2 regions of the Desulfitobacterium dichloroeliminans LMG P-21439 genome follow, and region 1 is predicted to be linked to the other one. Evidence: riboswitches for the same ligand, from Rfam matches in the RefSeq annotation. Region 1 holds a riboswitch; the other holds the start of a gene.

Region 1 (12,290 bases):
TGCTGCGAAGGGAGGATATTAGTCTACTAAAGCAATGGTTTCTATTTCGATAATAGCATCCTTGGGGAGTCTAGCAACTTGTACGGCAGAGCGTGCCGGTGGATTCGCGGGAAAAAAGGTTCCATAGATTTCGTTCATGTCTGCAAAATCATTCATATCTCTTAGGAAAACAGTAACCTTAACGACTTTATCCATCGAGGCACCAGCGCTTTCTAAGATGTTCTTTACATTTTCCAAGGACTGTTGAGTCGCTTTACGAATATCGCTTTCTAATTCACCAGTAGCTGGATTAAGAGGTAATTGGCCAGAAGTAAACACCAAGTTGCCGGCTTTAATTCCTTGAGAATAGGGTCCGATGGCTGCGGGAGCCTTATCAGTGTGTAAAACCTTTTTGGACATAGATGAACCTCCAATTCGAAATGCTTTAGATTAATTTTGTATAAAATTAGCTTGGTCGCGTTGATAATGATTCTATTATAACACCAACCGAGGGTAGACATCCATTAAGATGGCAATATTTGACGAAACGTGTTTAGTTGAAGTCGGTATCCAAACCTGATGGGGCGCAGTGATAGGAATCATTGCACCCCAATTGCTTTAATCAAGTAATGTAGAAAAAAATAAGCTAGCGTTTTCACGTTAGCTTATATAGAGGGTAGAGATCATGGCATGATTATAGTCTAAATAACATCTTGGTATAAGAAGGCAACGGCCACATTTCATAGTCCACCAGAACTTCCAGATGGTCGACGATTTGGCGTAACTCGTTCATAGTCTTGAAGACTAAATCGCGGTATAAGATGCCTTGTCTATAGGCGTCTCCATGAAGCTGTTTTGCTGCTGTGGTTGCATCTTGTAAGTCTTTGATTATAAGGCCAAGGTCTTTAAGCAAGGGGGCGATTTCGTTGAGCAAATCTTTCTGTGCTGAAACATCTGCTTTCGGATCTGCAGTGCGAATCGTATTAATAGAGTTCGCCAGCTCAGTTGAGTATCGAACAACAGCGGGGAGGACCTGGCGTTTAGCCACGTCAATCATGGTGAGGGCTTCAATATTAATAGTTTTGGAATATAGCTCAAGATAGATTTCGTAGCGAGAGTGAAGTTCTGTGTGACTGAAGACCCCATGCTTTTTGAAGAGATCAATGGTTTTGTTACTGATTAATGCGGAAATAGCTTCCACTGTGGAAGTGAGATTGGGTAAGCCTCGTCTCTCAGCCTCCTTAACCCACTCTTCGGAATAACCATTGCCATCGAAGATTACTCGGGAATGATTGATGGCGACTTCTCGTAGAATAGCTTGAAGCTCACTATGGAAGTCATCAGCTTGCTCTAAGCGATCTGCCATTTGGGAAAGAACTTCAGCCACAATGGTGTTGATTATCACATTGGGACCTGCAATGGAAAGGGAAGAGGGTACCATGCGGAATTCAAATTTGTTACCTGTAAAAGCAAAGGGGGAGGTCCGGTTGCGGTCTGTAGAGTCCTTGGGCAGGGAAGGTAGAGTTGATACTCCAATGGTCATTTGACCTCCCTGTTTGGAGGTATTGGGTTTGCCGATTTTTAGCTGTTCAATAATATCAGATAATTCATCACCAAGGAAGATGGAGATAATGGCGGGTGGTGCTTCATTGGCTCCCAGTCGATGGTCATTGCCAGGGTTGGCCGCAGATGCCCTGAGAAGTTCAGCGTTATCATCAACAGCTTTAATAACGGCGCAAATAAATGTCAAGAACTGTGCGTTCTCATGAGGAGTTGTGCCCGGTTCGAGTAAGTTCGCGCCTTCATCTGTGCTTAAAGACCAATTGTTGTGTTTGCCTGAACCATTCACACCAGCAAAGGGTTTTTCATGGAGGAGACAAGCAAGGGCATGGCGATTAGCAACCTTATGCAAGGTATCCATAATAAGTTGATTATGGTCGGTGGCAATATTGGTTGTAGCAAAAATTGGAGCAATTTCATATTGGCCAGGAGCAGCCTCTTTGTGTTGGGTTTTGGCAGGAACCCCCAGCTTCCATAACTCAATATTGACCTCTTGCATAAAGGCTGTCACGCGCTCATTGATACTGCCAAAATAATGGTCCTCCATTTCCTGACCTTTAGGAGGCAATACGCCAAAAAGAGTGCGGCCTGTAAGCATGAGGTCTAAACGTTTTTGATGGTATTTCTTTTCAATAAGGAAGAATTCCTGCTCGGCACCAACAGTGGGAGTAACCCGTTTAGCAGTGCTATTACCAAATAAACGGAGTATTCTTAATGCTTGTTTCGAGAGAGTTTCCATAGAACGCAAAAGCGGTGTTTTTTTGTCTAATGCTTCACCTGTATAGGAACAGAAGGCGGTAGGGATACAGAGTATAACCTTGCCTGCATCCTCGCGCAGAAAAGCGGGAGAGGTGCAATCCCATGCTGTATATCCTCTGGCTTCAAAGGTGGAACGGATACCACCATTAGGAAAGGAGGAAGCATCCGGTTCGCCTTTAATCAGCTCTTTGCCGGAGAATTCCATAATCACTCGTCCATCAGCAGTAGGAGAGATAAAAGAGTCGTGCTTTTCTGCAGTATAGCCAGTCATGGGTTGGAACCAATGGGTATAATGTGTTGCGCCATTTTCGATGGCCCAGTCCTTCATGGCATTAGCGACCACTTCAGCGACCTCTAGTTGCAAGGGAAGGCCTTCATCGAGGGTCTTATGGAGCGCTTTATAAGTGTTCTTGGGTAACTTCTCCCGCATAACCGTATCATTAAATACATTTTTTCCGAAGAAATCCATTCTTTTATCCTCCCTTAATCCGGCTAAACAAAGAAAAAGACCCTCATAGGACTCTCTGCTCAGAAAATCTCTATAGAGCGTCTTTGCTCACGAATACCTTATCCTATAAACTATCATATCTTTTTTCAAAATACAAGATGTTTAACAGACAATTGAATAGTTTGTTACAATTCTCCTCTAGTATTAATATAATATGTCCGTTTCATATTACATTAAGTATAGTTTTCTCCTTTTAGAAGATAATAAATTTGTCTGCTTAGCAATTAAAAGGAGGGTGTCGTTATGTTTAAACACATCAAGGATATGGAATACACAGTGCATGTTGATCGCCCCGATCCCCGGTTTGCTAATCTATTGCTCGAGCAATTTGGGGGTCCCCATGGTGAACTAAAAGCTGCAATGCAGTATTTCTCCCAGGCTGTGGGGTGCAACAATCCTCAGATTCGGGACATGCTACATGATATTGCAGCAGAAGAGCTGAGCCATTTCGAGATGGTAGGGGAATGTATCGCTATGCTACTTGGTCCAACAGATAAAGTGTCTCGGGATTTTCCTGCTATACATATGGCGCTCTTATCTGGAGGCCCGCCTATTACGAATTGTATGGGAGCTCCCTGGACTTCGGCATATATCGAGACCTCCGGCGATCTTTATACGGATTTGGCTTCTAACTCGACAGCAGAGCTTCGTGCTAAGCTAATATATGAACGCTTATTGCAGCAAACCGATGATGCAGGAGTCAAAGATATGGTTCGTTTTCTTCTTAGTCGGGAAGAATCTCATAATTTCTCTTTCATGCAAGCAATTGAAACCCTTAAAGGCACCGGGACAGATGCGAATTTCCGCGATTCCGAGTTCTCGAAAAAGTATATGAATTTATCTACTGGGGTGGGAGATTCTCGCGGGCCTTGGAATCAAGGCAATGGGATTCAATATGAAGAGTGCCCCAATGAGAAATATGGAGGACCCGCTCAATATGGTAAAGATCGCGGCGCGGACAGCAAAGGAGAGGTTGGCCCTGGCTATAACGATAAAACCAGAAATAACCCTCAATACACACAACCCAAACCAATAACGCCAAATGTACCGGGGCAAGAAAATCAAATGCATTAACCTCAGAAGTATCTAAAACGAGAAAATATACAGTAACAATGGATCATTTGACTGGAGGAATGGCAAATGGCTTGGCGAGAATCACGGCTTATGCAGGTTATATGGACCGTTCTAAGGGTCTATGTAGGATGGGAATGGTTTAGTCATGGCCTCGATAAAGTGTTTGGTGCAAGTTCTGCGGTTTGGGTTGGACCGCAAGCCGGTACGGCAGTGACGGGTTTTCTGAATGCTGCCTTAGCCAAGACGGGCGGTCAGCATCCGGACGTTCAAGGCTGGTATGGCACGTTCATCGAAAATGTTGCTTTGCCAAATGCCACTATTTTTGGTTACATTGTGGCTTGGGGTGAATTGTTAGTTGGGATAGGGCTAATTCTTGGTTTGTTTACTTCCCTTGCCCTCCTAGCTGCTATATTGATGAACTTAAGCTATCTACTAGCTGGAGCAGTCAGTACTAATCCTGTTATGCTTTTTTGGGAAGGTTTGCTTCTTTGGGCCGGTGCCGCTGCTTACTATTGGGGTGTGGATCGAGTCTTCCTCCCTCGTTGGAAGAAGTGGCGATTGGCAAAGGGATAGTAAAGCTGTTCACGTACGCAACAACGTAACTGAAAAGATGCTCTCTAGAGGTATGGAATTCAACCTATCCTCTAGGGAGCATCTTTAATATTAATCATATTTTATGATTATGTTTATGATCATGGTCGAGTGAATGTTTATGATCATGGTCGTGTGAATGATCGTGAGCATGGTCATGTGAATGTCCATGAGCGTGGTCGCCTGAGTGATCATGCTCGTGCCCGTGCTCATGCTCGAGGCCTAAGAAGTGCGCTAATCGATGCTCTTTATCAGGAAGGGTATCCATCCACCCGTCATTAGCATCGGCTTTGCTATCAAGTGTCTTGATATACGGCTTGATATCTAAGAGGGGAGTGCCATTATAGACATCAATACCGGAGATTAGAATCTCATGCCCCTCGATATTTTTCAGTTCCACTACACTTAAGCCGATTGGATTCGGGCGGCGGGGTGTACGACTGGCAAAAACTCCGACTTCCAACTCTGGGGCAAAGGGAGGGTTGATTTTTAAGCTCTGTTCAGAGACTTTGTCCAGATAGAATAGTACTGTAATATAGCGAAAAGACGCAAGAGAATCTAGCCCATCGGTATGTTCGGGATTAAGACTAATCCAAAACTCTCCAGGCGCATCTCGATGAGGTTGATTAGGTATCGGAAGAGAAGGAAGATAAGGGGTGTGAATAGTACCAATAGCTTGGAATTCGATTTTCATATCCATCAACCTTTCTCAAGAACGATGCGATGATTGAGTAAATTCATATCCTTAATGACTGCACGAATGAACTTTTGCTTGCCATAGATGTCGACGATTTTTAGGCCTTCTTCATGGGGTTCTATAATATCCACCGCTTCCATAAACAAAACTTCCTCCGCACCTTCTTTTAAATAAGCATTCGCTTCACACATTGCCATTCCTCCTTTAAATTGCTATGAAAAGACCATGGAGATGCCGTTAAAACGGTAAGACCTCCATGGTCTTTATTAATCCATTTTTTATATAGTCTTTATTCTCCATACTATTTAAATTTCCTTCTCAGATTTACATGTTTCTCAGTGAAATCGGGAATTTTAATAGATGTATTTAACAAGCTAATAGGGAGGTGTAATTTTATGCCAATGATTCATTTTGACGGTCCCGAACTTTCCATGGATCAGAAGCGGAGTCTAATTCACGGTATATCTCAAGCGGCTTCTCAAGCAACGGGTTTGCCTATGGCGTCTTTCACTGTTGTTCTCGACGAACATAAGTATAGTAATTTTGGTATTGGTGGAGATGTTTTAGTGGAGAGTCCATACTGGGATAAGGTCAAAGAGATTAAAGATTAAGAAGTCATCAAATGAAAGCCGGTGGGTAGCTGCCGGCTTTTTTATTTTGGGCCGAAGATACTATTGAAAAAAGATGACTTTTGTTGGATGATTAGGGAAACAGAGTGAAAAAAGAGAAGGTGTGAATATGCAGAAGAAATTGGAGAGCATCCTGCTAAAAAGAGATTGGTCTGGGGGCCGTGAGATTCTAAGAGAGAAAGATAGCATTCGAGGCCTCATGAGCAGGATTTATGTGAAGGATGGCTTGATGTTTTGGCGGGCTATAGAGGCCTTGGGTGTAGCTGCTGCTTTGGTAGAAGAGCAGAATAAGGGTTACGCCGCAGAGCTTATCAGGCGCTACTTCTGGTCCTTGAATGATGAATCCGGCGGAACGGCCTGGAATGCTTCCGAGGCGATTGGCAGCATCATGGCTCATAACCCGAAAGAATGCGGACATTTTAATTGGCAGTTGGCAAATCTCAGCGATGACGAAAGCTTGCAAGTGGGTGTTCTCTGGGGACTATGTAATCTTGCGATTGTCTTTCCAAAAGCAGTGGATCCGGTTTTTGAGAAAGTCTGTCCTTTTCTATCTGTAGAGAATGCCGAATTAAGGGGCTTAGCGGTATGGACTTTTTCCTTAATGGAGAATTATGCGCAGGCAAAAGAAATGTGGGTGATTCCTGAAGATCTAAAGAAAAGACTGGAACAGGATCATTCGATGCTCGAGATTTATATCGATGGTGAATTACTACCATTTAAAGTTTCAGAGTTGTTAAAAAAGGAAGTCATTACTTTTTACACTAAAGAGTTCCAGCAAGGAGACTTCACCTGGAGCATTTGTGTTGCCAGCTCACAAAGAGGTCTCTGTTGGTTGAGCATTGGTAACCCGGGAACAGAAGAAAGTGAACTTAGAGCCTGGGCTAAAAAGCAAGCGCCAGGGGCACTCGTCCTGTGGGGAATGCATCCTAATTGCGAAGTGATAACGCAATTGACTGAGTACTTTGCAGGAAGTCGTCAAGAATTCACTATCCCTATCGACTCACGTGGGACACCCTTTCAACGAAAGGTTTGGGAGGAGCTACGAAGAATCCCTTATGGGGAAACACTGAGTTATGGAGAAGTTGCTCGAAATGTAGGAAATCCTAAAGGCCCACGAGCTGTAGGCATGGCGAATAATAGGAATCCTATCGGCATCATTACCCCTTGTCATCGGGTGGTCGGAAAAAGCGGAGATTTGGTCGGCTATGCCAGTGGTCTTGATCATAAAGAACGTCTTCTTAGCTTGGAGGCTTCCCATTGCCAAGAATAGCAAGATTGGAACAAATGGTGTAATTATTAAGAACGGAGGGCGTAACTTTGAATGGGAAGGTGATGTTTCAAGGCTTAGTCCATATTGGGATTAAGACAGTGGATATGGACCGATCTGTGACCTTTTATAAGGATGTCTTGGGATTTGATCTCATCGAGAGAATTAAACCAGGAAAGGTTGAGCTTATTTTCATGAAATTTGGGGAGAATGTTATTGAGCTCATTGAGATTGATGACCAACGTAAATTTGAAGATGGTGTGATCAATCACCTTGCCCTAAAGGTTGAGGATATCTTCCAGGCAGTTACTTGGCTGAAAGACCACCATGTAGAATGTATTAATGAAGAACCTCGTGAAATGGGGGAAGGGCGCTTTAACTTTTTCTTTCGAGGCCCCTCTGGAGAAAAACTCGAACTTTATCAAGGTTAACTAGTAGTGAACTAAGGAAAATGGAGGCAATATTAAGTTGAGTTACCGAGATGAGGGCAAAGGGAGTTATAATTGGCAAAATGGTGAGAAACGTTATTATACCTTAAACCAGCATTTTCGCGATTTTTTTGGTGATAAGGTCTTTAAGGTATCACTGGATGCGGGATTTACCTGCCCGAACCGTGATGGTCGAGTAGGGCAAGGGGGTTGCATCTACTGCAGTGCGCGGGGATCAGGGGATTTTGCCGGGCAAGTAGACCAATCTATTCATGATCAGTTTCGTGTAGTTAAAGAAGTTATGAGTCATAAATGGTCTCAAGCCAAATATCTGGCTTATTTTCAAGCATATACCAATACCTATGCCCCCGTCGAACGCCTGCGAGCAGTTTATGAGCAAGCTTTGCAGGAGGAGGGGGTAGTAGGTCTGTCCATCGCTACCCGCCCGGATTGTTTACCGGAAGAGGTTTTGGATTATTTAGCAGAGTTGAATGAGAGGACCTATCTATGGGTGGAGTTAGGCTTACAAAGCATTCATGACCGCACCATGGCATGGGTGGGTCGGGGGCACACTTATGAGGATTTCCTGTTGGGGCTAGAAAAATTGCGCCAAAGAAATATTCGAGTATGTGCCCATTTGATTTACGGGCTGCCGGGGGAAACCATAGAGGATATGTTCGACTCTGCTCAAGCTGTCACCAAGCTCGATCTGCAAGGGCTCAAACTTCATCTTCTCCATGTCCTGCGGGGAACACCAATGGCCAAATTATACGAAGACAATCCGTTTCCTATGCTTACTCAGGAAGAATATATTCAGCTGATTTGCAATACCCTAGAAATTCTTCCTGCCCAGATGGTGATACACCGTTTAACAGGAGACGCTCCGCGGCAGGATCTAATTGCCCCCCTCTGGAGTCTCAAGAAGTGGGAGATTCTCAACGGTATTGATCAGGAGTTAGAAAGACGTGGAACTTGGCAAGGGAAGAAGCTATAACAAAAACAAACGACTAACCTGCTGATCTCCTTATTGGAGGGCAGTTTAGCCGTTCAATAGCATCCTTTCATTAAAGGAATTCTGAGCATTGATTAATTAAGTTGGCAGTCTTTACGTAATTAGCTGTACTAATGATTAGGGTAATGAACAATTTTTCCTTCCCAAGTTCTTAATATAGCTTCATGCTCATTAAGGGAAACAAGGTATTGAGGTAGAATTGGAGTTTTACCACCCCCACCTGGAGCGTTTATAATATACGTCGGAATTGCCATACCGGAGGTGTAGCCACGTAAGTGATCCATAATCTTTAAACCGTCTTGAATACGGGGAATGAAGTGACTTGTCCCTTTGACATTTTTGGCATGGAAAATATAATAGGGTCGTACCCGTATCTTAAGAAGCTCTTGGTTAAGTCGTTTCATAATATCGGGTTGATCATTAATCCCTTTGAGGAGAACAGCTTGATTGCCTAAGATGACACCGGCCTTAATTAATCGGTCAGCAGCTTTCTTGGTTTCTTCGGTCACCTCTTTGGGATGATTGAACTGAGTATTGATATAAAGGGGTGGATATTTTTCAAGAATCTTACATAGGTTTTCGGTGATTCGCATGGGAAGAGTTACGGGGACCCGAGTACCGATGCGTTTGATCTCTACATGCGGAATTCCATGCAATTCTCCTAAAAGCCAATCCAGCATTTGATCGCTGAGGAGAAGGGAGTCGCCCCCCGTTATCAAGACATCGCGAATTTCTGGATTAGAGCGTACATAGTCTAAGGCTGCCTCCAGATTAGCGCGGGTTTCATGGAGATCCGTTTCTCCAATATTCCGACGGCGTTGACAGTGCCGGCAGTACATGGCACAAAGATTAGTAACATTGATAATTAATCGATCAGGATAACGGCGCGTGATACAGGGTGCAGGAGAAGTAAACTCTTCACCCATGGGATCTTCTTCCCCAGATGAATCACGGATTTCTTGAATAGAAGGAAGACTTTGCAAGCGGATGGGATCTTGAGGATCATCCTTATCGATCAGGCTCAGATAATAGGGAGAAACCGCCCAACGATAGGCTTTTCCGACTTCGCTAATCTCATGAATTTGTTTTATTGTCAGTGGCAATAGATTGCTTAGGGTTTCTGGATTTTGAATGCGGTTTTTGAGTTGCCACCGCCAATCCTGCCAATCATCAAGGTTAGCATCGAATTGCCCCAGAATAATATCTCGATTCTTATTGTATTCCTCGCTTAAAGCAAGACCACTAGGAATTGTTTCTTTGCATTTAAAGTAAGGCTGAGCCATTTGCTTTAATTCTAAGGCCCTTGCCTGTGAAGCTTCTCTAGGGTTAGGGGGTAGGAATTCCACTGCCATAATGTTTACCTCCTCTATTCGTACTCGAGAGCTAAGAAGTTTCTTTAGGCCAAATAAAAAAAGAACCGATACGGTCCCCAAAGCAAAGCATTATACATAAATAGGTGTGCTTTCACCCTTTCATGTGTCTCAGTGCTGACGAGGTTAGCTGACGGATTCGAGCTGAAACATGCTCTACGCTAAGAAGCGATTCACCCCAATATTGGTTCCCCCGTTTTCCCTCTGGGAAATTAAGCCTTATGAAGTTGCATAACTAACAACTTAATAGTAACATATGGGTTGGTGGCGGTCAATTACAGATTTGTGTTCATCTAAACTTTTTTGTATTACTGCGGCTGGAATTATAACTAACTGCGCTTAGTCAGGGCTCGAAGAAGATGGTTGATATGGAGTAAGATAATATGTGTTGAAAAAGCTATAGTAGGTAGTAGTCATTGTTACTAAAAGATATGGAATCAAGGAGAGGAATCATATGGATCATCAAGCACGTTATCAGGAAATTGCAATAGATATTGCTCACTCCATCGTTATGGGAGAATATCGAGAAGGTGAAAAGATTCATGGGCGTTCAACCTTAGCAGGGCGTTATAATGTATCTCCGGAGACGATTCGGCGATCTATTGCCATCCTTCAAACCATGGGTGTCGTGATGGTGAGTCAAGGAGTAGGGATTACAGTAGTCTCCAAAAGCATGGCAGAGAAATTCATGCGAGGATTTGACCAGAAAGCAGAAATTCAAGTTTACTTTGATGAGATGAAGAAATTAATGGAGCAGAGACGGGAGATCGATGTAAAAATCGATGCCTATTTAACGAAGATCGTCAATTATACGGATCGCCTAGCTAGCCGGTGGATGGATGTGGCCGAAATCGAGATCGTCCAAAGGTCAAGTGCTAAAGGGAAAACCTTAAGTGATTTGAAATTGCGAGAGAGAACCGGCTTGACTGTAGTTGCCGTAGTGAGAAGTGGGATTGAACAGTTCTCGCCGGGTGCAGAGTTTGTCTTAGCTGAGGGAGATATACTTTTAGTCGTAGGATCTGAGCAAGGCAAGGAAAAGCTCCAGAAAATCCTCAGTGAAGATACAGGAAGCGAAATCGCGTCTGTCGAATAGACTAATAATTCGAGATGAAGATGAGGGATGATGGATGGTCTTTCAAACCTGTGTTATTTTAGGTGCTGAATTGACACTTGTCCTAGTGACAGGTGAAATGAAACTCCTTATTCCTTTCTTAATAGGCAATACATTTTTTCTACTCTATAAAATAAATGTACAAAATAAAATGACTGCTCGCAAAGCTACGGAACGCAATGCTGAGCTAAGTTTTAAGATTGCCAATGAGACCCTGCCTTATTTGCGCAGAGGTCTAAATGTCCAAAATGCCGAATCGATAGCTAAGATCATTCAAGAGATCGGTCAAGTTGCCGCGGTTTCCATTACAGATTGTGAAAAGCAACTGGCATACTTAGGTGCCGGTTGTGACCAACATCATCCAGGAGATCGTATCCTTACCCGGGCGACCCTTGATGTGATCAAAACAGGCTCCTATAAAATCGTTAGAACACAGAAAGAATTAAATTGCCCTCGCCAAAATAGTTGTGACTGTCCTTTGGCGGCGGCTGTCATTGTTCCGTTGCATTGTCAGGGTAAGGTTGTGGGGACCATGAAGCTGTATGAAACGAAGGATGGGCACATCTCGCCGGACCTAATTCGCTTAGCCATAGGAATGGCGCAGTTGTTGGGGATTCAGATCGAGTTAGCTGAACTGGATCATCAGGCCAAGTTAGCGGCGGAAGCCCAGTTGAATGCCTTGCAAGCCCAAATCAATCCCCACTTCTTTTTTAATGTACTCAATACCATTATCGCTACTAGTCGTACCAGTCCCAATCGATCACGGCGATTGTTGATTCATCTGGCGGAGTTTTTTCGTAAGGCCCTCAAATCTCATGGAACCTTGATTACCTTGCGGGAGGAAATGAGTTTTGTTAAGACCTATTTGATCTTAGAAAAAGCACGCTTTGGCCGCAAGCTATATTTTCTGGGCGAGATTCCTGAGGAACTAATGGAGGCGATGGTTCCTCGTTTAAGCATTCAGCCTCTGGTAGAAAATGCAGTCAAACATGGAATCGGTGAGAAGATTGGCAATGGCATTGTTTCTGTGAAGGTTGAACGCAGAGAGCAGGAACTTTACATTGACATAGCTGATGATGGGGTGGGGATTCAACCGGACCGTTTACAAGATGTATTGAAACCTGGGGTAGGATCGGGCAATGGGGTCGGTATGGCCAATGTCCATGAACGTTTACTTGGTTATTACGGTGAAGAGTATGGCTTGCAGATTCGGAGCCAGCCACATGTGGGTACAACAGTGACCATGCACTTACCACTCTCTTTTTTAGATGAGGAAGATGAATCAGAAATGATCTAGAGCGTGGG
Region 2 (12,290 bases), 640 kb from region 1:
TAATGATCTCGGTTTCCTCATCAATACGGCGACGATCTCTACGCGAAGCAATGAGATCAATGTATGTAGCAATTTCTTCCCATTGACCAGCTTGCTCGCTTGCGTAAATTTCTTCTTTTTGCTTAAAAATAATATCTTCAACTTCGTGCCGGATAATGGCGATGTCAGCCGGCGTATTAACTGGCCGATCACCAAGCACAAACGGAATACCCATCTGTGATAACTGTGCAAGTAGATCGTGTAGAACGTCCAACGCCGCATCCTGTGTGTCTGTAGGAAGCACCGCGCCATTACACAGCGTAGTATACCTATCAAGTTCAGTTGCCGGAGCAGATGTATCTCTTGCCATCAACTCTGAAAACAGACGTTTTTCTGGTACTAAAGCAATACCGCGTCCTCTATTTTGGACAAGACCGGTTGCTTTCAAGTATCTGAAATTGGCGTCAGCATAGTCACGGAAGGTTGATGCTTTTAGACCGAAAGCAATACCCGCCTCTTCGTATTTGGCCGAATCGAAACGACGTTTCGATTCAGCGGCGTTGCGTTCATTTCTTAACACGATTATGCGTTCAGCTACGTTCACAATGTTATCTGCGCTACTGGTAGTCTGAACATGAAGAGCCATCTCAATAAAGCTAACAGCAGCCACACCAGTTTGGCGTTCCACTTCGAGAAGAACTGCCAATGTGTGCCGGAGCGGTGAAAACCATGTAGATTGCCCATCGGTATTTTGGATTTCTATATATTGAGCAGCTAGAGCACGCAAAAAACACTCTTGCATGGCAGGCACGGTTTCCGAGCGTATCAGTCGCCATCCATTGGGAGTGATGGTATCCATGGCACCAACGTCTTCCTGACGAATTGTAGCAGAACTCGGAATCTCCGGGTACAGAAATCCCAACTTGCCAAGAGCTGATCGCCATTTCCGTCCTACGCTGTTTGTTTCATCTGTTCCAAGCGAAACAATGCCATGCTGCCCTAGCAATTGACGAAAAGCGCGGTCACCATCTTGACCACGCATGTTGCCTTGTAGGTAAGATGTAGAAAGCGCAACTAAACCGTCACGTAGGCGGAATGCACTTCTGACGGATGTGTTACCTATATACCAAAGTGTCATATCTGCACCTCCTTAATATCCCACAAAAAGGTATTCTTGGACTTGGTTTTTGTTGTTTCCTACTTTGTTACCCTGATTACCGAAAGAGTACCGGTAGTCCACCGGAATAACTTCAACGTGTTCCTTGTGCTTTGAGAGAATGGAAACCATCTCATCAAGTGTTGGCAAACTGTTTGACGAATAGGAAACGATGATTATACTACTTGCATACTTTTTGAACAGTAGATCAAAGGCATCAGCAGCGCCTTTCCTCGTGGAGAAGGGTGTAGGATACGACTTAAACTTTTTTGTTTGCGTATGTTGCTGTATCTCAACGCCTTCCCAATTTCGAGCGAGGCCCTCAACAAAATGGTAACGGCGTACATACTCATTATCAGAGTATGGGGAATAATATGGGGGATCAATGTATACCATGTCCGGCGTTTCAATTCGCAACTGCATGGCATCACTGTTTTTTGCTTTGTTAACTTTCCCATTATTAAAAACAGAACTATTCACAGCAGTTACTGCATCCATGAACTGCTCTTCAAACGATTTTTTAAGATCTTTTCTTCCATCGTCATAGCGTTCCCCAGTGTAAGTAAAAATGCCTCGAGCGCGCTTCTTAATACACGCACGGATTAATGCAGACATAGCAATTGCACGTTTATAGGGGTCTCGGATAGCTGCTATATTTGCACGTAACGTGTCAATAACTTCGTTATCATGATCAGAGAAATATAATCCGGCAAAAGTAGTGTAAACGAAATGATCAGACGCTTGTGATTCTATCAGAAGTTTTTGCGCTTCATTCCGTGGAAGGATAACCGAATTGTTCTCAATCATGGCTTTTGCATAAGTTGCAGACATTGCCATGTAATCATTGCTAATAACTGTTTTGCCTTGAGCTTTAAACATGTATCCAACAATACCAGATCCCGCAAATAGGTCAACAACGCTATCAAATTTGAATTGGGAGGCAATATCCCATATCTGTAATAGTAATTTACTCTTAGATCCCATATAGCGAGTAGACGGATATTTATCAACCTGTGCAGGTAAAGGTGCAGGTACAATTGATAAAGAAATACTCCTTTTCGGAGGAATTGTAATGATGACATCTTCACCTTTACGACTGTTACCATTGCATGAGATATATCGCTTGGTTTGCACAACATCAATATTAAAGGTACTATATAGTTCATGCACTAATGGGTGGTTGGAATTTGTAAGAATTACATAGCAGCCTAACTCATGAAGCCGCTGTACCTCATTTGCAAGTTCTACGTGATCTTCCTCATAGAATTGCTCCTTTGTGTATCGCTTGAAATCCGAGTACTCTGACACAGGAAGATAAGGCGGGTCAAGAAACACAAAGTCGCCCGGCTGTGCATAATCATTTAAAATCTGAAGATAATCAGCACACACAATTGTAGCTCTTTGCAAAACAGCAGATGCTGCATACAAAGCTTCAATATCACAAATTTTTGGGTTCTTATATCGTCCAAAAGGCGCATTAAACTGCCCCTTTTTATTTACTCGGTATAAACCATTGAAGCATGTTTTATTAAGATAGATTGTCCTCGCTGCGGCTTCTGATAATGAAAGTTCATGCCAGTCCAGTGATCTGACAGCGTAAAACATCTCTTCTGTGTTACTATAAGTTTGAAGGTATGTAATAACATCATCCACATTCTCTGCTACTTGCCTGTACATATTAATTAATTCGGGGTTGCTATCTGCTATAATACCATCAGAAGGATTAAGAGCAAAGAAGAGCGCTCCTCCACCAATGAACGGCTCTATATATCGACCATACGGAGTCGGTATTTTAGGTAAGATTTCATTGAGCATTTGGGTCTTGCCGCCCGCCCATTTAAGTAAAGGACGTGCGGGGACACTCGATTGGTGCTGTTCAGCTTTGTTGCGTAATGAATTTAGCACTGTATACAGCCCCCTTTCTTTTGTGGTTATTTTTTATCGGACGTATTTGAATCGTTTACGATCTCCATAATATCACTAATGTCACAGCTTAAAGCAGTACAGATCCGAACAAGTACATCCGTTGTCACATTTTCGTTTTTTCCAAGTTTGGCCATTGACGCGTGACTTATGCCAGCTTTAGAACAAAGGTCTTTCTTTTTCATTTCGCGATCAATTAAGAGCTTCCAAAGTTTTTTGTAGCTCACAGACAAAACAATCACCTCGCTGTCAGGCTTATCTTTCCATAATTATATCGTAATAATTCTGCGATTACAATATTCAATTCAGCGAAAGTAGAATAGAATACATACAAATCTTATTTTCATCATGTTCACTATTTCACAATATATTGGCATCACAATTCCGGTTTTGAATTGGATTTCGATCAGTTCATTATTGATTACCTTGATGCATTGCAGCAAAATTAAGACGACAGATCTATGTAAAATGCAGAGAAGTATTGCCATGACAACAATGCTTCTCTTATCACTTTTTGCATATCGGCAAAGATACGATTCAATAAGTTACCCTATTGAACCATGTCTTTACACAGGACTTTTTAACTCTTAATTCCTGTTTTATCAAGTGTCCGATCTCACTATGGTAGGATATGAAAAAACCACAAGGTCATTTGGCCTTGTGGTTTATCGTCTTTTGGTGGAGATAAGCGGGATCGAACCGCTGACCGCTTGAATGCCATTCAAGCGCTCTCCCAGCTGAGCTATACGACCATATATCAGTATCCAAACGTGGGTTCGAATCCCTCCAGTATGTCAAAATGGCTCGATGTCATCTATGAAACTGAGGGACAAAAAAACGAGGGTAAAAACCCCCGAAAAGGCAGATGCCATGCGGGTTTGACCGCATGGCATCTATATTCACCTAAATTGATGGCGGAGAAGGAGGGATTCGAACCCTCGCAGCAGTTACCCACTCTAACGGTTTAGCAAACCGTCCTCTTCAGCCACTTGAGTACTTCTCCGCAATATTTACTTATGGTGCGGAAGACGGGACTTGAACCCGTATGGAGTTACCCACACGCCCCTCAAACGTGCGCGTCTGCCAGTTCCGCCACTCCCGCATTGTTTATGGAGCCGTTAACCGGATTTGAACCGGTGACCTCATCCTTACCAAGGATGCGCTCTACCAACTGAGCTATAACGGCGTAAGGGATTGTTTAATACAATTTAAAATGGTGCGCTCGGAGAGATTCGAACTCCCGGCCTTCTGATTCGTAGTCAGACGCTCTATCCAGCTGAGCTACGAGCGCATTGTTTTGGAGCGGGTGACGAGATTCGAACTCGCGACTTTCACCTTGGCAAGGTGACACTCTACCACTGAGTTACACCCGCATCTCATTGCCTTGTTAGAAAATGGTGAGCCATCCGCGACTCGAACGCGGGACACCCTGATTAAAAGTCAGGTGCTCTACCGACTGAGCTAATGGCTCATAATGGCAGGGATGGCAGGATTCGAACCTACGAATGCCAGAGTCAAAGTCTGGTGCCTTACCGCTTGGCGACATCCCTACGCTTCTATTAAATCAACTTCCGTTGACTTAAAACCTTTGGTTGCGGGAGCCGGATTTGAACCGACGACCTTCGGGTTATGAGCCCGACGAGCTACCGCTGCTCCATCCCGCGACGTTTTTTTAGTGGTGGGCAGGGATGGATTCGAACCACCGTACCTTTCGGAACAGATTTACAGTCTGCCGCCTTTAACCACTCGGCCACCTACCCACTATGTGTTTCGCGCTATTAAATTAAAATGGCGACCCCGATCGGACTTGAACCGACGATCTCCTGCGTGACAGGCAGGCATGTTAACCACTACACCACGGGGCCGTATTTTGGTGGGCGATGACGGGATCGAACCGCCGACATCCTGCTTGTAAGGCAGGCGCTCTCCCAGCTGAGCTAATCGCCCTAATTTTGGTGACCCATACGGGATTCGAACCCGTGTTACCGCCGTGAAAGGGCGGTGTCTTAGGCCGCTTGACCAATGGGCCGTAGCGCAATAACTATAATACATGGACTAGCTTTACTTGTCAAATGGTTTTTTCAAAGTTGGTGTCAAGTAGACGTGGGCAAAAATTCTATTCCTCGTAGTTGTGTAGATACGTAATAAAATCCCTTTTGCTTCCAGATGCAGTTCAACTCTGGGGTAGACTTGACATGGGACCCAACGGCGGATGCTTCCATGGGTCAAGGCATGGGGCTCACAAGATGTATTCCTTTGGGGTAGGCCCCATCCCCCTGATTTAGGGTAGCATCAGCCGCCCCCATGTCAAGTCTTGATCTGGGGTCTTTTGGTTAAACCTTACCGGTAGATCATCTCGCTAAATGTTTTGAGATTGAACATATTGCGAATGACTTTCCTGCCGTTTGTTACTGAGCAGTTTGTGTAGGGCAACTCTCCTCTATGTACCGGGTATATTGATTTCTTTACGGCCTTCTTTAGTCCGCTTTTGCTGTTCGTTATGGTTTCTACGAATCTCTCAGTCAACCGGTCCGGGAGCTTTCCTGAAACTAGGGCTGCTATCTTTTCCTTGAAGCCTTTTCCCATTTTTAAAGCGATTATTTTGGAGAGATGGGTTGCTCCTTTTTCGCTCCAGCTTCTTGCCCCTTTCATGCGGGAAGCGAATACCCTCACTTGCCTTTCCATCGTGCCTAAATTCCTGTATTCTAAGCCCTCAGGGGCTTTGGGTAACGTCATATCTTCTCTGTCCTTATAGGGTACTATCCCGTCAATATTGCTTCTTATGTAGCTTTCTAGTCTACCAAGTTTTTCTATCTCTTTGGCCACTCCGCCGCTTTCATGCTTGAGCTGCTCAATCTTTTCGAATACCTTTCCAAATTCCCCAGCCTTAAGCCATTTTAGGATGGGTCTTCTAGCCTTTTTGTCTGATACATTTCTAGTGACTGCTTGAGCAAGATGAAAGGGATCGAGCTGAAATTTATCTGTTTCTTGATCATGATCTCGTCTTATCCATGATGCTCCATCACCATTTAGGACTCGATAGATAATTTCATCTACATTGTAATTCTGAGATATTGATGCGTCTCTTAGTTCTTTCATCTCTTCCGATTTCATGTAACCTGCAAAAGCCATTTTGCCCACGGTTTCGTACTCTTTAGATGACGGATATCTTGGCTTCCAACCCTCATAAGTAACACTAATCTTAAGCTCTTTTCTGCCTTTGGAGCTCCCTTTTTCTCTGCTCTTTCCCTGCATAGATAACCACAGGCCATCCGCTTCCTCAAAGAGAATGGGAACGTCTTTACTCCCGCTTAATTCATTTTTCTTAAAGGAGTCCACTAGTGCCTTTTCTGCTTCAATTTGTTTCTCTCCCACAGCTTGCACGATGTTCCATACTCCTTGGTGGCTGATGGTTTGATTCGTTAAGGTTGAAACCGCTTGTGCTACTTCTCGGTAGGACATTGCACAACTGTATTCTAAAATCTTCTCTACGAGATTAGGAGACATAAAGCCCATTGTTTCCAATCTCAGAGCTTCATGCAAAAGATAAACATACTCTTGACTACCATCGTCTTTGGCTTTCCTATATATTGCTCGATCGACTGATACTTCTCCCATCAGGGTCTTCATTGAGGTTGACTTTTTGCCTCTATGTCTTAGAACTGCTTTATCCCTGCTCTCTGCAAGCTCTGTATCCATTTCTTCCAGAAACTTTTGGAGGAGCAGTTTCGCAACTTCACAACCTATTTTGTAAAAATCTCTCTCAATATCCTTGAATGTTATCTTTTCTTTGGTTAAACTATTCATGTCACGCACCCCTGTATTTTGTGGCTTTAGCAACTACCAAACTACAGGAAATTCGTGATTTTGGGAAGAGTTTTTTAGCTCTTCCTAAATTTTTTGCTCTTTTGCCCACGATAATTTTACTCTAACTTTTTCAAAATTAACTACCCTTACTTGTTAAGAGAATTACTGTGGTAATAATAAAGGCAAAGCCAAGGATATCGGCTCCAACAAAAGGTGTATTCAACCAAAAGGCGGAGAACAAAGTAGCTGCCACTGGTTCTACACAGGCGATCATACTGGCCTTGACAGGCCCAATATCACTAACTCCTTGTAAATACAAGGTAAAGGACACTACTGTTCCAATCACAATGATAGCCAGCATTCCCAGAAACACTTGCCAATCCAGGGAAACAGGAATTCGCCAAGGCCGAACCAATACAAGCAAAATCAACCCGCCCATTAACATACCGCAGCTAGTCACTACAATGCTCCCCCACCTGCTGATAATCCTTCCCGGAATTATCGTATAGAGCATCAACCCTAGGGCGGACATTAGTCCCCAAAAAAGACCTTGGGAAGAAATGACCAGGTTACTGAGACTTCCATGCGTAGTCAAGAGAAAGGTGCCGGTAACGGCTAGGACAATAGCTATACCTTCTATCTTCGTCGGCAACCGCCGATCGATTCCGCACACGAAAACCATAATCAACAAAGGCCCTAGATACTGTAGCACCGTCGCTGTTCCCGCATTGGTATATGATATGGCCAACAAATAGGTATACTGGCAAAAAATAAGTCCAAATATACTAAAGCCAATGAGCGTCCAGCGGTCCTTTTTATTACTGAATAACCCCACCATTTTCTCTTTGTATTTAAATAAAACAAAACAAAATATGATCAACCCCGCCGTAAACATCCGTACGGCTGTAACCCAATGAGGATTGATTCCCTTCACAGAAAAAAGGTATTGCCCGCAGGCACCGGAAAATCCCCAACTAATTCCGCCTATCAGTGTAAACAGTACACCTCTAATAGCTTTTCTCGTGATATCCTGGGTCTTTTCTCTATTTTTATCAACACCAATCTCACTCATAATTCTACCTCAAGCACTCACTTCCCTAATAGCATTTGCCGTTGCCTCAATTTGGGATTTTTTAAAAATCCTTCTATATAAGAAGCTATAACAATTATGTGAATTCCTCAGATCTTATACTTTCCCGTCTGACGATTTTGGTCATCTCTTTCTGATGTTTCTCACAATAGACTTTCCAGGCAAATTTATCTGGACGATTAAGACAATATCTTGCCATTCGCGTATTCACAGCTTTTTGGCAGAGGCAACAACGAATATCACCATGCTTTGGTCTCTCCTGCATTCTCATCTTGCGAAGGCGAGCAGCATATTCATTGCGAATCCCTTGATCTTTTACATTGATGCTCTCAATAGCTTCTAGGACTCCAAGAACCTCTTCATCACTAAGCACCACAGGTTGAGTCTGAGCCAGCTTCATAATGGAAGCAAGAAGATCTATATCATAAAACACCGAGCTCAAGAAGACTTTCAGGTTACTGCGGCAGTTAAACGTCACATAAGAAAACACAGGGATGTCCTCATCAAGACCTGCTTGCTCTCGTAATACTTCAATGCGGGCTTGGTTCTCTATGACAGGATTAGGAAAGGTTTTTACCCTCCAGGTAATCATCTGATACCACTTCAGATCGTTTTCTTCCCCGACAATTAGTCCTGACAAATTATAGGCCTCTATAACAAAAAGCCCATAGGGAGAGACCAAGAGATGATCAATCTGCACATATCCCCCCTTGGTATTCAATAGCACACTGCTTATAAGTTTAAACCTTTGAGGTAAATGGGAGAGTTCTACTTCCAGTTTATATTCACCAATTTCATCTTTTCTCTGCCTTTTACTTCGCAGGGACTCTCTATTTCTTATAGAATTCTTAGAATAGTAATTACTTTTATATTTCCTGCACTTCAGAGATTTTTCATGAATCTCTGACTTAGGTGCATTAATTTTCTTTTCTTCTTTTCTCTTTCTGAATAACAAGGAATCCCCTCACTTTCCCCATCGGTCCTCGTCCAAGAGTATATACGATGCCACTATTTTACCATATATGAAAAGGTAATAACTAATCTGTAGATGTCTATCCAATAAAGTAATGGAATTTCCACGTATTACATATACATGAAATGAAGGAACTTTAGGTCTTGATGTCGAATCAAATTGAGTCGAATCAAAATATAATAATATGTGAATCATAGAATAAAGCTGAACCTAGATAAACCTAGGACGGGGGACTATTTCTTGGGGTGAATCGCGTAGCGCACGCGTAGGGCTCACACTTTTGCCCGAATCCGTCAACTAACCTCGTAAGCTAAGAAAGGTGTCAAAGCATGCATTTTCGGGAGAAACTGTCTCAATTTAGAATCGCTTCAACTGACCAAGTCCAGAAATTTGCGAAGACTATTCCTTGGAAATCTCCAAAAGTGATTGGTTCTTTATCTGCTGTCCTGATTTTAGCAGGTGGCTTAAGTTTTTATTCTTTAACAACTACCTCTGTAGCTGCTGTGATGATTAACGGTCAGCAAATGGGGTATGTAGAGAATGTTAAGAGTGGTCAGCTTCTTGTGGATAACTTTCTTCAAGAAAAAGGCGAGCCATACGGTGTCCTTGCCAAAACACGGGACCAAATCGCTTATGAAAATGTTCGAATCAAGAATTCCGCCTATGAGGCCTTGATAATCAACGAGGAGACATTAGCTGAATCCTTAAATTATTATCTAGAAGGCTATAAAATTGTTGCCGGCGGCACACCTATAGCTTATTTGCCTAGCCAAGATGATGCTGAAAAGCTCCTTAAAGAATACGAAGAGTATTATGCTAAAGCAAGCGATGAGAACCAAGTCACATCCGTCAGCTTTGCTGAAGAAGTGAGTATTGAAAAAGTCTCTATCAAGCCTGACCAGATGAACCAAGTAGATCAAGCCTATGAAAAACTCATCGATGGCAAGGTCACCTCAAAGGAATATAAAGTAGAGAAAAACGACTCCTGGTGGTTAATTGCTCGTAAAAACAACATGTTAACCGAGGAAGTTCTGGCTGGAAATCCTGGAACCACTGAAGATTCAGTGATTAAACCAGGTGAAGTGATTAATCTCGTAACGGTTGAACCGTATCTGACCGTATTAAGTCAAGGTACATATTCCGGGGAAGAGATAATTCCCTATGATGTTGTTACAAAGACTGATTACAAGCTCAATCCTGGACAAACGAAGGTTATCACCAAAGGAAACAACGGTTCAAAGTTTGTCACCTATTCTTATGAACAAAGAAATGGTGTAGAAGTAGCCAAGAAAGTCTTGGATGAGAAAATCGTTGAAAAACCTGTGGATGAAGTTGTTGCTAAAGGACCACGTAAACAAACGACCAATATCGCCATGGCGACTTCTCGTGGTAGCGCTGATGGTTCTTCCATAGTCGATCGTGCTCTCAGCCTTCAAGGAACCAGCTATGTATTCGGAGGAACTTCCACAAGTGGCTTTGATTGTTCCGGTTTTACGAAGTATATCTATTCCGGTGCCGGGATATCCCTCCCACGTACCTCCTACGATCAGTTTAGTTCTGGTTCTCAGGTAAGTAGCGATAATTTGCAATCAGGGGATTTAGTATTTTTCAGCACCTATGCTTCCGGAGCCTCTCATGTGGGGATTTACATCGGTAACGGCAAATTTGTTCACGCAGCCAATCCTGGTAGTGGGGTAAAAGTATCCGGTGTAAGCGATAGCTACTACGGTCCTCGCTACCTTGGGGCACGTCGATACTAAGATGCAACTATAATCCTATCGTGTTATATCATCGAAAAGAACCCCATCATGGGGTTCTTTTTTATGTGCATTCAGCTTCCCAAATAATCCTCATTTATTGATACTTAACTCAATAAACCAAATGATAAAAAACACCCTCCTTACAAAGCACGTAAAGAAGGTGTTCGGACTTTTAAGCTCTCTTCGTCGAGCTAAAGAACGCACCTACAAACATAATAAATGCAAATAACCCAAGGTAATAAAGAACAGTTACAAAACCATGTGCGTAAAACGCAGCAATCACCATAAAGATGCAGGCACAGATAGCCAAGACCGGCATCACAAATCTCTTAAAGGAACTTAGGGTCTTCTCTTTAACCATCATCATAATAAAAATTGGGATATACATCGCATACAGGGTAACAATAGGAAGCTCTGAACTATCAAAGCTAAAGGGGCCGAACCAGGGCACGGGTACCAAATTAGCACCGAAGAAATATAGTAACCAAGCCCCACTAAATAACAAACCTAAGATAGCAGAATTGCTAGGCATATTTGTGTTTGCATCAATGTTTTTATAAACATTAGGTTGAGGTCCTAGCCCTCTGGCAGCTAATGAATAGAAACCTCGAGTACAGCCAATCATTAGACCATTGAGGGTCCCTAAGCAAGAAATGACAACAAAGACAAAGAGTACACTTCCGCCAAGACTAGAGAACACCGTGGCGAAAGCAATTTTAGCACCGGTCTCCCCCCCTTGCATGATGACGCTGTTTTCCACGGCGCCTGCAAGACCAGTGTAATATAAAATATAGATGAGTGCTACAAAGAGGGTTCCAAAGGTTAGGGCCCGCGGAAGATTCTTTTTTGCATCTTTTAATTCCGCATTAATACTCGTGGCAATAATCCATCCTTCATAGGCAAAGGCTGTAGCCACCACGGCTGTAAACATAGGATTGGCTGTGGTCACATCGGCAATGACTCCACTAGTGAAGTTCTTGATTAAAACGCCATTGCTTAAGCCAGCAATTGTCCCTAAAACAGCCATAAGAATCAAGGGTATGAGCTTAATGATCGTGGTAGTAACTTGAAACTTCCCAGCTAATTTCGGTGATAATGCATTTAAAGCATAGCTTCCGATCAAATAAAAACCGGCTAGGGCCATCGCCTCTGCACCTACAATATCCCAACCTAAGAGTACACAGGTATAGCGAGCCGAAACCCAAGCCAAAACAGAAGTTATAGCCGGATAATAGATTGTGGTCATAAACCAACCAACGTAAAAAGCATATTTGCTACCCATGGCTGCTTCAGCGTAGTCCACGACTCCATTTACTTTCTCATAACGCGTGGCCATTGTAGCAAAAACATAGGCGCAAATAATCATAATAATGCCGCCAATAATCCAAGCCAATATACCTAACGGCAGATTGCCTCCGGTAGCCACCAAGATCTTCTCCGCTTTGAAAAACACCCCGCTGCCGATAACGATTCCGATAACCATAGCAATAGCCATAAATAAACCGTACTTTTTCTGTAGCTCATTTTCCATACGCAGCTCTCCCCTACTTTTATAATTTTTAGACAAGATCACTTAGTCACATGCACAACTTTAGCAAATAA

What was found. Region 1 has a riboswitch for cyclic di-AMP ahead of eam (glutamate 2,3-aminomutase). Riboswitches for the same ligand answer to the same signal wherever they lie in the genome.
Region 2: another riboswitch for cyclic di-AMP. It lies ahead of DESDI_RS08145 (NlpC/P60 family protein); the one in region 1 lies ahead of eam (glutamate 2,3-aminomutase).

What each region holds. Positions count from the first base shown of each region.
Region 1 is NC_019903.1:1,096,208-1,108,497, forward strand. Features, by position in the region: gene DESDI_RS05055 (RidA family protein) at 19-399, opposite strand; gene DESDI_RS05060 (glutamine synthetase III family protein) at 674-2,767, opposite strand; gene DESDI_RS05065 (manganese catalase family protein) at 3,050-3,880, shown strand; gene DESDI_RS05070 (DoxX family protein) at 3,947-4,453, shown strand; gene tsaA (tRNA (N6-threonylcarbamoyladenosine(37)-N6)-methyltransferase TrmO) at 4,548-5,165, opposite strand; gene DESDI_RS05080 (CooT family nickel-binding protein) at 5,171-5,359, opposite strand; gene DESDI_RS05085 (tautomerase family protein) at 5,564-5,779, shown strand; gene DESDI_RS05090 (DVU0298 family protein) at 5,907-7,067, shown strand; gene DESDI_RS05095 (VOC family protein) at 7,115-7,495, shown strand; gene mnmL (tRNA modification radical SAM protein MnmL/YtqA) at 7,533-8,486, shown strand; gene eam (glutamate 2,3-aminomutase) at 8,615-9,856, opposite strand; cyclic di-AMP (ydaO/yuaA leader) riboswitch at 9,976-10,103, opposite strand; gene DESDI_RS05110 (GntR family transcriptional regulator) at 10,329-10,967, shown strand; gene DESDI_RS05115 (histidine kinase) at 11,002-12,282, shown strand.
Region 2 is NC_019903.1:1,732,203-1,744,492, reverse strand. Features, by position in the region: gene DESDI_RS08240 (AlwI family type II restriction endonuclease) at 1-1,117, opposite strand, end outside; gene DESDI_RS08235 (Dam family site-specific DNA-(adenine-N6)-methyltransferase) at 1,130-3,040, opposite strand; gene DESDI_RS08230 (helix-turn-helix domain-containing protein) at 3,067-3,291, opposite strand; tRNA gene DESDI_RS08220 (tRNA-Ser) at 3,971-4,061, opposite strand; tRNA gene DESDI_RS08215 (tRNA-Leu) at 4,076-4,160, opposite strand; tRNA gene DESDI_RS08210 (tRNA-Thr) at 4,169-4,244, opposite strand; tRNA gene DESDI_RS08205 (tRNA-Arg) at 4,273-4,349, opposite strand; tRNA gene DESDI_RS08200 (tRNA-Gly) at 4,357-4,431, opposite strand; tRNA gene DESDI_RS08195 (tRNA-Lys) at 4,454-4,529, opposite strand; tRNA gene DESDI_RS08190 (tRNA-Gln) at 4,534-4,608, opposite strand; tRNA gene DESDI_RS08185 (tRNA-Met) at 4,648-4,722, opposite strand; tRNA gene DESDI_RS08180 (tRNA-Tyr) at 4,735-4,818, opposite strand; tRNA gene DESDI_RS08175 (tRNA-Asp) at 4,848-4,923, opposite strand; tRNA gene DESDI_RS08170 (tRNA-Val) at 4,930-5,005, opposite strand; tRNA gene DESDI_RS08165 (tRNA-Glu) at 5,012-5,087, opposite strand; gene DESDI_RS08160 (ISLre2 family transposase) at 5,399-6,865, opposite strand; gene DESDI_RS08155 (DMT family transporter) at 7,002-7,937, opposite strand; gene DESDI_RS08150 (nuclease-related domain-containing protein) at 8,032-8,910, opposite strand; cyclic di-AMP (ydaO/yuaA leader) riboswitch at 9,121-9,255, shown strand; gene DESDI_RS08145 (NlpC/P60 family protein) at 9,258-10,688, shown strand; gene DESDI_RS08140 (APC family permease) at 10,861-12,219, opposite strand.